Regions from separate parts of the Mesorhizobium sp. M0139 genome, predicted to be linked through region 1. Evidence: predicted binding sites of a transcription regulator. Region 1 holds the regulator's gene; the other holds the start of a gene.
What was found. The regulator PhoB, encoded in region 1, activates phosphate uptake and scavenging genes when phosphate is short. The targets are predictions, from matches to a motif close to TGTCATNNANCTGTCAT.

Region 1 (7,767 bases):
TTTACGGACCTGATCGAAGTCAACATCAACAATCTCGCGGCGGTGCCGTCGATCGTCTTCGGTCTGCTTGGCCTTGCCGTGTTCATCAACTTCCTCGGCATGCCGCGCTCGGCTTCCTTCGTCGGCGGCCTGGTGCTGACCTTGATGACATTGCCGACCATAATCATCGCCACGCGCGCCGCCCTCGCCGCGGTGCCGCCGTCGATCCGCTCGGCGGCCCTAGGTCTCGGCGCCTCCAAGATGCAGATGGTGTTCCATCACATCCTGCCGCTTGCCGCCCCAGGCATCCTTACCGGCACCATCATCGGCCTGGCGCGTGCGCTCGGCGAGACAGCACCGCTGCTCTTGATCGGCATGGTCGCTTTCGTCGCCGATTATCCGGCGACGCCTTTCGATCCGGCGACCGCGCTGCCGGTTCAGATCTATATGTGGGCAAACGAGGCTGAGCGCGCTTTTGTCGAGCGCATGTCCGGCGCCATCATCATCCTGCTCGTCTTCCTCATGGCCATGAACATCACCGCGATCGTGCTCCGGCGCCGCTTCGAGCGGCGCTGGTAGAAAAAAGGCAATTTGGTATGAACATCATGACCGAACAGTCCCTTGAGAATGCAGTGGGCGACAAAATGAACGCCAAGTCGAACGAAGTCATCAAGATGCGCGGCGACAAGGTCGGCGTCTTCTACGGCGAGAAGCAGGCGTTGTTCGACGTCAATCTCGACGTGCGTCAGAACCAGGTGACGGCGCTGATCGGCCCGTCCGGCTGCGGCAAGTCGACCTTCCTGCGCTGCCTCAACCGCATGAACGACACCATCGATTTGGCGCGGGTGACCGGCAAGATCACGCTCGATGAAGACGACATCTACGACAAGAACATCGATGTCGTCGAACTGCGCGCCCGCGTCGGCATGGTGTTCCAGAAACCCAACCCGTTCCCGAAGTCGATCTACGAGAACGTCGCCTACGGCCCGCGCATCCATGGGCTGGCCAAGCGCAAGTCCGACATGGACCAGATCGTCGAGCAGAGCCTGAAGAAGGCGGCGATCTGGAACGAGGTCAAGGACCGCCTGCAGGAGCCCGGCACCGGCCTGTCCGGCGGCCAGCAGCAGCGCCTGTGCATCGCGCGCGCCATCGCCGTGTCGCCGGAGGTGATCCTGATGGACGAGCCCTGCTCGGCGCTCGATCCGATCGCCACCGCCCGTGTCGAGGAGCTGATCGACGAACTGCGCCAGAACTACACGATCGTCATCGTCACCCACTCGATGCAGCAGGCGGCGCGCGTGTCGCAGCGCACGGCGATGTTCCATCTCGGCTATCTCGTCGAGGAGGGCGCCACCGACAAGATGTTCACCAACCCCGACGACAAGCGCACCCAGGACTACATTACCGGCCGCTTCGGCTGAGCCGTCCGGCGGGTGAATTTTCAGGCACGAGGACCAAGATCATGGGTGAACATACCGTCGCCTCCTTCGATGAAGAGCTCGGGCAGATCAGCAAGCTGATCCGCGACATGGGCGATCTGGCAGGCTCGATGGTCAGCGGCTCGACCAGGGCGCTGCTCAATTCGGACAATGCGCTGGCACAGCGTGTCGTTTCCGACGACGCCATCATGGATGCGCGCCAGCGCGAACTGGACGACCGCGCCATCACGCTGATCGCCAAGCGCCAGCCGATGGCCAACGATCTGCGCGCCGTGGTCGGCTCGATCCGCATGGCGGGCGACCTCGAGCGCATCGGCGACCTCGCCAAGAACATCGCCAAACGCGTCGGCACCGTGGGCTTGAGCGTCACGCCGCGCGACCTCTCGCACTCCATCGATGCCATGGCGCAACTGGTGCTGATCCAGGTGCAAGGCGTCGTCGAGGAATATGCCGCCACCGATGCGGCAGCGCTTGCAAAACTCAGGAATGACGACGAGCGCATCGACGTCAAATACACGTCCGTGTTTCGTGAGCTTTTGACCTACATGATGGAAGACCCTCGCAACATCACCGCCTGCACGCATCTCTTGTTCTGCGCCAAGAATCTTGAGCGCATCGGCGATCATGTCACCAACATCGCCGAAAATGCGTATTATGTGCTGACCGGCCAGCAATTGCCCGCCAATCGTCCGAAGCAGGACGAGACGGCGATGGCCACGCCGGCCTGATGAGGGTGAACTGCCTATGATCGCGCCACGCATCATGGTCGTGGAGGACGAGGAGCCGCTGGGCGTGCTCCTCCGCTACAACCTCGAATCCGAAGGCTATCAGGTCGAGGTGGTGACACGCGGCGACGAGGCCGAGATCCGCCTGCAGGAAAACGTGCCCGATCTCCTGGTGCTCGACTGGATGGTGCCCGCTGTTTCCGGCATCGAGCTCTGCCGGCGGCTTAGAGTGCGGCCCGAAACCGAGCGGCTGCCGATCATCATGCTGACCGCGCGCGGTGAGGAAAGCGATCGCGTGCGCGGCCTGTCCACCGGTGCCGACGACTATCTGGTCAAGCCATTCTCGACGCCGGAGTTCATGGCGCGCGTGAAGGCGCTGCTGCGCCGGGCCAAGCCGGAAGTGCTGTCCAGCGTGCTCAAGGTCGGCGACATCGTGCTCGACCGCGAGTCGCACCGTGTCTACCGCAAGAAGAGCGAGATCAGGCTCGGACCGACCGAGTTCCGGCTGCTCGAATTCATGATGCGCCATCCCGGCCGCGTGTTCTCGCGCAGCCAACTGCTCGACAATGTCTGGGGCGAGACGATCTATATCGACGAGCGAACCGTCGACGTCCATGTCGGGCGCTTACGCAAAGCGGTCAACAACGGCCGCATGCCGGATGTCATCCGTACCATTCGCGGCGCCGGCTACGCGATCAGGGAAGACTAGGATGCTGCGCGTCGCGCCGTTGCCGGCCATTCAGGCGACATGCTTGCCGGATTTGGCCTGAATGCCCGGCGCGAAAATCTCCTGATCGACGAAGCCGAGCGCGCGCATGGCACAGCCTTCGCGGATCAGCGGCAGCTCGTTGGGCTCGGTGTCGAAGGAGATCGATTTCGAGTGCTGGCCGCCGGCGGTCTGGGCGATCGCTTCGCGCAATGCCGGTTCGATCAAGTCGAAGGCGGCGGCGCTGACGCCGACCATGGCGACGGGTGCCGGATCGATCAGTGCAAACAGGCTGCCGAGGCCGAAGCCGAGCGCCTCGCCGGCCCTGCGATAGGCTTCGCGCTCCGGGCCATCGGTTTCGCGGGCGCGCGCGGCGAGTGCGCGCATATCAGCGTCGCCGATATCGACCGGCTCGGCATCTTCGCTCATCATTTTGGCGCTGCGCCAGATGGCGTAGTTTCCGGCATAGGCCTCGACGCAGCCGCGCCGCCCGCAGCGGCAGAGCGCGCCGCCCGGACGGTGGATCATGTGGCCGAACTCGCCGCCCGAGGAATGGGTGCCGGTGAACAGTTCGCCTTTCAGCACCAGGCCCATGCCGATGCCGTGCGATAAGAGGATGGCGATAAAATTGTCGCGGTAGCGCTCGGGCTGGCGCCATTGCAGCGCCACCGCCATCATGTTGCAATCGTTCTCCATGGTGGCAGGAATGCCGAATTCCGCTTCCAACATGTCGGCGAAGGCAATGTCGGTCAGTGGCGTGATCGGCGACCACAGCATGGCGCGCGCCTGCGAATCGGTGATGCCCTGGATGCCCATGGCAATGCGGGCGATGCTCTGGACATCGAGGTCGGGATCCTCAAGCCGCCGCCGGACGATTGCTACGCATTCGCCAATCAGCTCGTCGCGCGGCTTGGTCAGCGTGTCCAGCCGGCGCTGTTCCTCGGCGACGACGTGGCCGGCATAGTCGATGACGGTGACGGACAGGAAATTGAGCGACAGCACGACGGTCATCACCGCCGCCGCTTCCGGGTTGAGACCAAGGCCCACCTGCGGCCGGCCGCGTTTCAGTGCGCCGGTCTCGCCAGGTTTGCCTTCAATCAGGATGCCTTCTTGAATCAGATCAGACGAGATTGCCGATATGGTCGAGTGGCTGAGGCCGGTGGTCGCCGCAATCTCGGTCCGCGACGGCTGGCCGGCCCGGCGCACGGCCGAAATCACCATCGCACGGTTGCGACGGCGCAGATCGTCGTGGCGGATCCCAACCGACATTTGTTTTCCTCCCGGCCTCCTCGCGCCTCATGATAGTGAAGGCGTTCGACGGCACCAGCCAAATATTGGCAGACGCCGGCAGCCCTGTCATTGTTTATTGCGGACCTCGAAAAAATTCGGCAAGGCCATCAGAATCCATCAGAATCGATGTTGACAGCGCCTTATCGATGTTGACAGCGCCTTATCATTGAACCAGTATTTTTTCGAGGCTCGAAAAAATAGGGCCTCTGTGTGCCGGCCCTCGGGCCAGTTTTGTCGCGCCGCACGCGGCGCAGGGAGGATTATGATGAACAGATTTGCAGCCGCCATGCTGGCGGGTGTCGCCATGTCGCTGGCGCTGATGTCGGTCGCGCAGGCGAAGGACAAGGTCATCGGCGTGTCGTGGTCGAACTTCCAGGAAGAGCGCTGGAAGACCGACGAGGCGGCGATGAAAACGGCGATCGAAGCCGCCGGCGACAAGTACATTTCGGCCGACGCGCAGTCCAATCCCGGCAAGCAGCTGACCGACGTCGAAAGCCTGATCTCGCAGGGCGCCAACTCGCTGATCATCCTGGCGCAGGACGCCTCGGCCATCGGCCCGGCGGTGCAGAAGGCGCTGGACGAAGGCATTCCGGTCGTCGGCTATGATCGCCTGATCGAGAACAAGGACGTCTTCTACCTGACCTTCGACAACAAGGAAGTCGGCCGCATGCAGGCCCGCGAAGTGTTCAAGGCGAAGCCCGAAGGCAACTATGTCTTCATCAAGGGCTCGGGCTCGGATCCGAATGCCGATTTCCTGTTCTCGGGCTCGATGGAAGTGCTCAAGGAAGCCATCGACTCGGGCAAGATCAAGAATGTCGGCGAGGCCTATACCGATGGCTGGCTGCCGGCCAACGCCCAGAAGAACATGGAACAGTTCCTGACCGCCAATGACAACAAGGTCGATGCCGTGGTTGCGGCCAATGACGGCACCGCCGGCGGCGTTGTCGCCGCGCTGACGGCGCAGGGCCTTGCCGGAACGGTTCCGGTCTCGGGCCAGGACGGCGACCATGCCGCCCTGAACCGCATCGCGCTCGGCACGCAGACGGTGTCGGTGTGGAAAGACGCGCGCGAACTCGGCAAGAACGCCGCCGAGATCGCCACGCAGCTTGCCGATGGCAAGAAGACGGGCGACATTGCCGGCGCCAAGGACTTCACCACGCCTGGCGGCAACACCGTCAAGTCGCTGTTCCTGACCCCCGTCGCGATCACCAAGGACAACCTCAACGTCGTCATCGACGCCGGCTGGATCAAGAAGGACGAAGTCTGCACAGGCGTCGCCGCCGGCAGCGTCGCGGCTTGCAACTGATCTCGACGACTTGAAGAAAATGAGGCGCCGCGGCTGTCAAGCCGCGGCGTTTTCTCTACGAGAATTGTGTGTTTCCGCCATCGGCGGCAAACTTCTAGGCTGTGGTCCGGCATCCGCGCCAGACGGCAAGCCGCTGGAGGACATCATGACCGACACGACCTCAAATCCGCAGGCCGATACGGCACGAGCGTCTGAACTCGGCGCGGTCGCCCGGTTCCTGAAAGCGACCGAGCTCGACACGCGCATGCTCGGCATGGTCGGCGCGCTGCTGGTCATCTGGGTCGGCATACATATCCTGTCGGGTGGGCTTTTCCTGACGCCGCGCAATCTTTGGAACCTGTCGGTGCAGACGTCCTCGGTCGCGATCATGGCGACCGGCATGGTACTGGTCATCGTCATGCGCAACATCGACCTTTCGGTGGGCTCCGTCGAAGGCGTGATCGGCATGATCATGGGCGTGGCACAGGCCGAATTCCTGATTCGCGTCATCGGCTTCCAGCTTGGAAACCCCTGGCTCTGGGTCGTCGCGCTTGCCGCCGGCGTGGTGCTTGGTCTGCTGATCGGCGCGTTCCAGGGCTTCATCATCGCCTATATGCAGGTTCCGGCCTTCATCGTGACGCTTGGTGGCCTGCTGGTCTGGCGTGGCATGGCATGGCTCATAACCAGCGGGCGCACGGTCGCGCCACTCGACGCCACCTTCCAGCTGATGGGCGGCGGACCACGCGGCTCGATTGGCGCCGCTGCCAGCTGGATCGTCGGCATCGTCGCCTGCGCGGCGGTCACCTTCGCGCTGCTCAACGGTCGCTCGCAGCGCAAGCGCTTCAGCTTTCCACTGCGCCCAGTCTGGGCCGAGACCCTGCTTGGCGTGGTCGCTTGCGCGGCCATCCTCGGCGCCGTGTGGATCGCCAATTCCTATCCATGGCCGATCGGCATCGTGCGCCAGTACGCACAGCAGAACGGCATCACCGTTCCCGAAGGCGGGCTGTTCATCGCGCATGGCATCGCCATACCGGTGCTGATGGCGGTGATTGTCGGCATCATCATGACGTTCATCACCAAGCGCACGCGTTTCGGCCGCTATGTCTTCGCCATCGGCGGCAATCCGGAGGCAGCGGAACTCGCCGGCATCAACACGCGCTGGGTGACCATGAAGGTGTTCATGATCATGGGTGTGCTGGCTGCAATCAGCGCGGCGATCTCGTCGGCCCGTCTCAATGCGTCAACCAATGCGCTGGGCACACTGGACGAGCTTTTGGTAATCGCGGCCGCTGTCATCGGCGGCACGTCGCTCGCGGGCGGCGCCGGAACGGTGATGGGCGCCATGCTCGGCGCGCTACTGATGCAGTCGCTGCAATCCGGCATGGTGCTGCTCGGCATCGACTCGCCGCTGCAGAGCATTGTCGTTGGCGCTGTCCTGGTCATCGCCGTCTGGCTCGACACCGTCTACCGCAAGCGCGTCTAGGGAGGAACGATTATGGAAAAAACTGCTCCCACCGGTACGCCACTGATCGACATGCGCAACATCTCGATCGCGTTCGGTGGCATTCGCGCCGTCGACGATGCGTCCATCGATCTTTTCCCGGGCGAAGTGGTGGCGCTGCTTGGCCACAACGGCGCCGGTAAGTCGACGCTGATCAAGATCCTGTCGGGCGCCTACAAGCGCGATGCCGGCCAGATCTTGGTCAACGGCCAGGAGGCCTCGATCTCCAATCCGCGCGACGCCAAGAAATACGGCATCGAAACGATCTACCAGACGCTTGCGCTGGCCGACAATGTCGACGCTGCCGCCAACCTCTTCCTCGGCCGCGAACTGATGACCGCGTGGGGGACACTCGACGATGTCGCCATGGAGGCCGAGGCGCGCAAGGTGATGGGCCGGCTCAATCCGCGCTTCCAGCGCTTCAAGGAGCCCGTGATCAAGCTATCGGGCGGCCAGCGCCAGTCGGTGGCGATCGCACGCGCCATCCTGTTCAACGCCCGCATCCTGATCATGGACGAACCGACGGCCGCGCTTGGGCCGCAGGAGACGGCGCAGGTCGGCGAACTGGTAAAGCAGCTCAAGGCCGACGGCATCGGCATTTTCCTGATCAGCCACGACATTCACGACGTGTTCGAGCTTGCCGACCGGGTCTGCGTAATGAAGAACGGCCAGGTCGTCGGCACCGCGCTCACCACCGATGTGACGCAGGACGAAGTGCTCGGCATGATCATCCTGGGAAAGTGCCCGCCCGGCGCCATTCCCGGTCCGGGTGCGCTGAAGATCGCGGCCTGAGACCACGCTATCGTCAGCTGTCATGTTCACTGATGCTCGAGATCGATAAG
Region 2 (7,767 bases), on a different contig from region 1:
TCGCCGCCGGCGCAAAACGCCCTGCCCTCGGCCTTGACGATGACGACATCGACGCCGGTATCGCGCTCAAAAGCGTCGAGCGCCTTGTCCAGCGCCTTGATCATGCGATGTGTCAGCGCATTGAGCGCCTGCGGCCGCGTCAGCGTGACGACGCCCGCCTTGCCCAACCGTTCGAAGCGGATCTCGTCGCCGCCGCCAAAAACCATCGTCAGAGAATCCCTCCCCGCGCCTGCGGGACTGAAGTGCTAAAGGTGGCGCATGGGTGCGTCAACCGGCGGGCGCGGTTTGGATTTTCGCAAGGGAACGCGACCGTGCTTTGCCCCCGACAGAAATGCGCGCAAAATTGCCGGGCAAAACAGCCTTTCTTCTGATGCAGGGACAAACGCATGACGCTTGAAACCGCAGCGCCGAGCCATGGCTGGGAGATGCCGAAAAAGTTCGACCCGGATGATGTTCTCAGCCGCCCGCTGATGGCCAATCTGGCGACCGTGACGCCTGACGGCGCGCCGCGCAACGCGCCGATGTGGTTCATCTGGGAGGACGCTGCGATCTGGCTGCTCGGCTCGACCGGGGCAAGTGCTGTCAAACACCTCGAACGTGACCCGCTGCGCCGTGGAGATCGTCCATTTCGACAATGAGGCCGGCATCCTGCTGCATCTCGGCCTGCGCGGCGTCGCCACCATCGAAGCGATGGCGCCGAACCGCTTCAAACGGCTGCTGCACAAATATCTCGGCCCGGAGGCGACCTGGAACCGCTGGTTCATCGACAATGTGGCCGACATCGACCATCCGGACGGGCGCCTGATCCGGCTCGCCCCGGAGAGCATCTTCACCAACAATGTGTCGTTCTTCAAAACCGGCCCCGAGCTGGCGTGGCCGCCGAAGCCGTAAGCAGCGCGTTATCGACTGGCACAATCGTGTCGCATTGGTCAGAGGCAAGGCCTCGTGGTAAAAGCCGCCTCGACCCGGAGTTTTTGCGATGAACAAATTCACCCCCGCGACGAGCAACAAATTCGCACCGGCAAAGCCCGCCGGTGCGCGCAGCGTCGACGAGATCACCGGCAGCCGCCGCTTGCGGCGCATGCGCAAGGCCGACTGGTCGCGCCGCCTGGTGCAGGAAAACCGGCTTACCGTGGACGATCTGATCTGGCCGATCTTCGTGATCGACGGCAAGAACACGCGCGAGCCGATCGCCGCCATGCCCGGCGTCTTCCGCCTGTCGCTGGACCTCGCCGTCAAGGAGGCCGAGCGGGCCGCTAAGCTCGGCATTCCGGCGATCGCCACCTTCCCCAATGTTGAACTCAGCCTGCGCGACCAGACGGGATCGCACATCCTCGACCCGGAAAACATCATCAACCGCGCCACCCGCGCCATCAAGGACGCGGTGCCGGAGATCGGCATCATCACCGATGCGGCGCTCGACCCGTTCACCTCGCACGGCCATGACGGCATCTTGCGCGACGGCATCATCGTCAATGACGAGACAGTGGAACAGGTGACCGCCGCGGCCGTCATCCAGGCAGCGGCCGGCGCCGACATCATCGCGCCGTCCGACATGATGGACGGCCGCATCGGCGCCATCCGCGACGCACTCGACGCCAATGGTTTTCAGGATGTGGCGATCATGTCCTATGCGACGAAATTCGCCTCCGCCTTCTACGGCCCCTACCGCGAGGCGGTCGGCACCGCCGGCCTGCTCAAGGGCGACAAGAAGACCTACTATCTCGACCACGCCAATTCCGACGAAGCGGTGCGCGAGGCCGAGCAGGATATCGCCGAGGGCGCCGACATGCTGATGGTCAAGCCCGGCCTGCCCTATCTCGACATCATCCGCCGGCTGAAGGACGAGTTCCAGATGCCGACCTTCGCCTACCAGGTGTCAGGCGAATATTCGATGATCAAGGCGGCGGCCGCCAATGGCTGGATCGACGGCGAAAAGGCGATGCTGGAATCGCTGCTCGCCTTCAAGCGCGCCGGCTGTGACGGCATCCTGACTTACTTCGCGCCGGAAGTGGCGCAACTGCTGAAGGGTTAGCCGGAACCTGGATGCTCCGGGTTCCGGCTTTTCCTCACGCCTTTGGCAAATAAGGAATCGTTCCGGCGAGATCGGTATCGTCGATCAGTTGGAAGCGGCTGTCGCTGCCCTTCTGACGCTCCGCCACAAACGGAGCGTATTGCGGATCGTTGGTGAAGGCTTCGGCTGCCTTTGCCGACGGAAACGCCATGATGGCGATCAGGCTGGTGTCGAGCGGCTTGCCCTCCAGCGTCTTCACATTGCCGCTGCGGGCGAGATACTTGCCGCCATGCTTGTGGACGAGGTCATGCACCGAAGCGGCATAGGCCGGCACCCATTTGTCGTCCTTCACCTTGATGTCTGCGATCACGTAAGCGGTCATTGTCCAACTCCTCATGGATCGGCACCGGACTGCCCGGTGACGTGACCGCTGCCTCGCATGGCGGCGCCGGACCGCTCCAGTCACAGAACTGTACCGGGGGTGCCAGTACAGCTTCTGTACTGGCTGAACTCAGGTTTTCTGAATAAGGTCCGGCAACATCTTTTGGAGCTCACCACATGACACAAGCCGGTTACAAGCAATTCTGCCCGCTCTCCATGGCCGCCGAGCTGCTCTGCACACGCTGGACCATGGTGCTGCTGCGCGAACTGGTGGCGGGGTCGACCCGCTTCAACGATTTGCGCCGCGGCGTGCCGAAAATGTCGCCAACCCTTCTGTCGCAACGGCTCAAGGACCTCGAGGCCGGCGGCATCGTCGAGCGGACCGAGATCGCGACCGAGAAGGGCGTGTTCGAATACCGGCTGACCGAGGCGGGCCGGGATTTGCGCCCGGTTGTCGAGGCGATGGGGTTTTGGGGCCAGAAATGGGTCGAGGCCAGGCTGTCGCTCAAAAACCTCGATCCGTCGCTGCTGATGTGGGACATGCGGCGCAATCTGAACCCCAGTCCGCTGCCGGACGGGCGCACCGTGATACAATTCCTGTACCATGACCTGCCGGCGTCAAAACGATCGTGGTGGCTGATCGTCGAAAAGCAGGGCGAGGTCGATCTTTGCTGGTACGATCCGGGCTTCGACGTCGATCTCTACGTCTCGACCGATCTGTGCACCATGACCTCGATCTGGATGGGGCTGACGACAGTTCACAAGGAACGCGACAAGATCAGCCTGACCGGCGATCTCGACGTCGCCGGCAAGATGCAGATCTGGCTTGGGCTCAGCCCGTTTGCGGTGATGCCGAAGCGCGTGGCGGCTTGAGGTCCCTGCGCATTCCACAGATCGGCTTGCCTCTAAAATACTAGTTGCAAAATGCAATCAGTTTGAATACTGATTGCAAATCACAACTGGTCACCGAAAGGGAGTCTCCATGTCCAAACTTCGCGTCAATGCCTTCACCTTGTCGCTCGACGGTTTCGGCGCCGGTCCTGACCAGGACCTGCAAAATCCGCTCGGCGTTGGTGGCGAATATCTGCACAAATGGATGACCGGCACCCGCACCTTCCATGAGATGGTCGGCAAGGATGGCGGCACCACCGATGTGGACGACCGGTTCACTGTCCGCAGCTTCGACAATGTCGGGGCCTGGATCCTCGGCCGCAACATGTTCGGCCCGATCCGTGGCGAATGGCCAGACGAGAGCTGGAAAGGCTGGTGGGGCGACAACCCGCCCTATCACGTGCCGACCTTCGTGCTGACCCACTACAAGCGCGACCCCATTGTGATGGAAGGCGGCACCGTTTTCCACTTCGTTGCCGGCGGCATCCACGCCGCGCTCGAACAAGCAAAGGCCGCGGCCGGCGGCAAGGATGTCCGCGTCGGCGGCGGCGTTTCCACCATCCGGCAATATCTGCAAGAGAAGCTCATCGACGAGTTGCATCTGGCGGTGTCGCCGGTGTTGCTCGGGAGGGGCGAGAGCCTGTTTGCCGGGCTGGATATGCTGAAGCTGGGTTACCAGTGCACCGAGCAGGTGGCGACAGCGCTCGCCACGCATGTGACGATCAAGCGGGTGTAAGCCTCATTTGGGAAAATTGCGATCCGTCGCGCCCCCTCTGTCCTTCCGGACATCTCCCCCACGCCGGGGGAGATCGGATGTCGCGCCGGCTTTCGCCACTCATCAACGTAGCAAGAAGGGCGCCATCGGCGAAGCTGCCAATCTCCCCCCTTGTGGGGGAGATGTCCGGCAGGACAGAGGGGGGCGCGAAAGAATGCCGTCCTCTCGTGTCTTCAATTGCGAAGACGCTCAATACTTCTCCGGCACGTAAAGCTCGCGCGGCAGGACCTGGCGCTCGTACTCCGGGTTGAACACCCGCTCGGGCAGCGTGATTTCTTCGTGCGGCACGTCCTCATAGGGCAGCTGTTTGAGGAGATGGTCGATGCAGTTCAGCCGCGCCCGCTTCTTGTCGTTGCCTTCGACGATGTACCACGGTGCCTCTGGGATGTTGGTGCGGGCAAACGTCTCTTCCTTGGCCTTGGTGTACTGCTCCCAGCGCACGCGCGACTGCAGGTCCATCGGCGACAGCTTCCACTGCTTCATCGGGTCGTGGATGCGCATCATGAAGCGCATCTGCTGTTCCTCGTCGGTGATCGAGAACCAGTATTTGACCAGCGTGACGCCGGAGCGGACCAGCATGCGCTCGAACTCCGGCACGTCGCGGAAGAACTCTTCGACCTGATCGGGTTCGGCAAAGCCCATCACCCGCTCGACGCCGGAGCGGTTGTACCAGGAGCGGTCGAACAGCACGATCTCGCCGCCGGCCGGCAGATGCGGCACGTAGCGCTGGAAATACCACTGCGATTTTTCGCGCTCGGTCGGCGCCGGCAGCGCCACGACGCGGCAGATGCGCGGGTTGAGGCGCTGGGTGATGCGCTTGATGACGCCGCCCTTGCCGGCGGAATCGCGTCCTTCGAAAACCACCACCAGCTTCTTCTTGTGGTAGGCGACCCAGGACTGCAGCTTGATTAGTTCCGACTGCAAGCCGATCAGGTCGCGGAAATACTGCATGCGGTCGATCGACGGCGGATGCGCGTTCTTGTAGATCTTGGAGATCTCCAGCGACAGCGCCGGCTCCGACATTTCAAGCTCATAGTCCTCGTCGAGCATGTCGGCGAGTTCGGCTTCCAGCCAATCCCTGGCCGGAGAATTCTGCTTCAACTCGGTCATTTCCACTGCTCCGCTTGCCGGCTGACATGAAACCCTGAGCCGACTTGATATAGGCCGGCAATGACGGTTTTATTGCAACCCGCCAGCCAGCCGATCATCGCTGCAAATCGGCGAGGCATGGCTGATCCATCGCCGTGGCATGGCGACAAGCCGCTCAAATTGTCCTACAAATGGCCGACCCGTTCGGGCTGCCCGCCCTTCTCCAGTAAATCCCCACCCACCAAAATTGCGAGGACCGACATGGAATACCGCACGCTTGGCCGTTCCGGCTTGAAAGTTTCGACGCTGACCTTGGGAACCATGACCTTCGGCGGCAGCGGGCCGTTCGCTGCCGTCGGCAATTCCGATCTCGCGGAGGCCTCGCGCATCATCGACACTTGCATCGATGCCGGCATCAATCTCATCGACACCGCCAATGTCTATTCGAACGGATTGTCGGAAGAGATCATCGGCGAGGCGCTCGGCGGCAAGCGCAAGAACGACGTGCTGATCGCCTCCAAGGCGCGCATGCGGATCGGCAAGGGCCCCAATGACGAGGGCCTGTCGCGCCATCATCTGATCCGCGAATGCGAGAAGAGCCTGAAGCGCCTCAGGACAGATGTCATCGACATCTATTTCCTGCACGAATGGGATGGCGCGACGCCGCTCGAGGAAACCATCGCCGCGCTCGACACGCTGGTTGCCCAGGGCAAGATCCGCTATGTCGGCTGCTCCAACTATTCCGGCTGGCAGGTCATGAAGGCGCTCGGCATCAGCGACAGCCAGCACCAGCCGCGCTTCGTCACCCAGCAGATCCACTACACGCTGGAAGCACGCGAGGCCGAGTATGAGCTCTTGCCGATCTCGGTCGACCAGGGCCTTGGCGTGCTGGTGTGGAGCCCGCTCGCCGGCGGCCTGATGTCGGGAAAATACCGCCGCGACAGTCCGACGGCGCGCCAGATCGGCGGCTGGTCGGAACCACCGATCCGCGACGAGGACCGGCTGTGGCGGATCGTCGACGTGCTGGTCGACATCGGCGCCACTCGCGGCGTCTCGGCGGCCCAGGTGGCGCTGGCCTGGCTGCTTGGCCGGCCGGCCGTCAGTTCGCTGGTGATTGGCGCACGCAACGAGGCCCAGTTGAAAGACAATCTCGCCGCGGCAAGCCTGACGCTGTCCTTTGATGAACGCCAGCGCCTCGATGCCGTCAGCCGGCCGCCGGTGCTCTATCCCTACTGGCACCAGCAGTTTACGGCGAAGGACCGCTTCGGCCCGGCCGATCTGGTTATGGACCGCAGCGTTATCTGACTTAAGGGCGCCGGAAGCGGCTAGCCCGCGATAAACCGCCAGACCTGCGGATCGGGCTCGATCTGGCCGCTGAGCACGAAATATTTGTAGAGCACGAGCAGGCAGATCGCCTGCTCGGCCCGCTCGTCGGCGAATTTGCGGCAATAGGCGTTGGCCGCCGCAACGATGCGCTGGGCCTCGGCCGGATGCTGCTCGAGATGATGCACCCGCTCGGCCAGATCGCTGAAGTCGGGCGCCAGCGGCACATAATGGACATCGGGCTCGAGTTGCCCCTCGGCGAACCAGGTCTCGTAAGTCGGCGGCGGCATCAGGCAGAGCGAGTTCGAGCTCATGATCCATTTCAGATTGGTCGCGACATCATTGCCTTCGAGCGAGATGATGTAGCGATAGCGGCGCTGCTGATCGATGCTGAGATAGGGCTTGCGGTATTCCGCAAGTGCTGTCGCCCTCGGCGTGCCGACATCGCAGAACGGCAGATTGCGGGCTGCATCCAGCAACAAGGTGCGGATCGGATTGTTGAGTTCGCCGCGCCAAACGACGAGCGGATGCTTGTCGGCGAAGGCGACATCGTCGGCCGGCATGTAGAAATGACGGAACTTGTTCAGCTTGAACAGGACGCCGTTGCCGTTGTCGCCCGCTATCGGCCGGTCCTTGACGATCGACGGCATCTTCGGCACTTCGATGACGTCGCCGAATTCCAGGTCGATGCGCAGATCTGGGTCGAAATAACGGGTGAACTCCTTCAGATCGTAATAGTACATGCTGCGGTCCGACGGCAGCCGGCTGACCGGCACGGCCTCGGGGCTGGGGCTAAAAGGCTCCCGCAGCGTGTTGTAGTAATTGAGCCGCTGGCGGACCGATGCGTCGGAAAGCCTGGCCTGATCGAGCAGCCGGCCGAGCCGGCGCCGGAAAAGAACCGGCGGCGCGATGTCGCGCATGGCGTTGCGCGCATAGTAGATCAGCTTCTGTGCGTTTCTTTGAAGCGTGGCCATCGGTCGTTTTGATTCGAAATCGGTCGGCGGCGGCTCCAGCAACTGTCCCGCAGCCTTTTCTAAACCATTGTGTTCGCCATCACGCAAGTCCAGAACCGCTGGCATCTGCCCTCGCGGCGCTGTTGTGTTTGCCGGCCAATGCTTCTAGGCAGGATCAGGCACAGCGAAAGGAAACGATATGGCTCGACCACCGAATTACGGTCAGGAACGCAAAGAGCGCGACCGGCAGAAGGCCGCCAAGAAGGCGGAGAAGCTCGCCGCCAAGGTCGCGGCCAAGGAGCGCGCCGAGCCTGAGAACGAGGCAAGTTCCAAAACCGACA

Region 2: a site for PhoB is predicted at 5,232-5,248, ahead of ppk2 (polyphosphate kinase 2). Genes of this name have one in related genera too.

The regions. Positions count from the first base shown of each region.
Region 1 is NZ_JAMYTN010000011.1:184,510-192,276, reverse strand. Features, by position in the region: gene pstA (phosphate ABC transporter permease PstA) at 1-558, shown strand, start outside; gene pstB (phosphate ABC transporter ATP-binding protein PstB) at 576-1,400, shown strand; gene phoU (phosphate signaling complex protein PhoU) at 1,442-2,146, shown strand; gene phoB (phosphate regulon transcriptional regulator PhoB) at 2,163-2,852, shown strand; gene NKJ58_RS20280 (ROK family protein) at 2,883-4,118, opposite strand; gene xylF (D-xylose ABC transporter substrate-binding protein) at 4,405-5,445, shown strand; gene NKJ58_RS20270 (sugar ABC transporter permease) at 5,591-6,907, shown strand; gene NKJ58_RS20265 (ATP-binding cassette domain-containing protein) at 6,920-7,717, shown strand.
Region 2 is NZ_JAMYTN010000002.1:466,415-474,181, forward strand. Features, by position in the region: gene NKJ58_RS04885 (enoyl-CoA hydratase/isomerase family protein) at 1-206, opposite strand, end outside; gene NKJ58_RS04890 (pyridoxamine 5'-phosphate oxidase family protein) at 387-638, shown strand; gene NKJ58_RS04895 (hypothetical protein) at 598-891, shown strand; gene hemB (porphobilinogen synthase) at 980-2,035, shown strand; gene NKJ58_RS04905 (DUF1330 domain-containing protein) at 2,070-2,396, opposite strand; gene NKJ58_RS04910 (winged helix-turn-helix transcriptional regulator) at 2,573-3,268, shown strand; gene NKJ58_RS04915 (dihydrofolate reductase family protein) at 3,378-4,022, shown strand; gene ppk2 (polyphosphate kinase 2) at 4,251-5,171, opposite strand; gene NKJ58_RS04925 (aldo/keto reductase) at 5,412-6,455, shown strand; gene NKJ58_RS04930 (glycosyl transferase family 90) at 6,476-7,447, opposite strand; gene NKJ58_RS04935 (hypothetical protein) at 7,626-7,767, shown strand, end outside.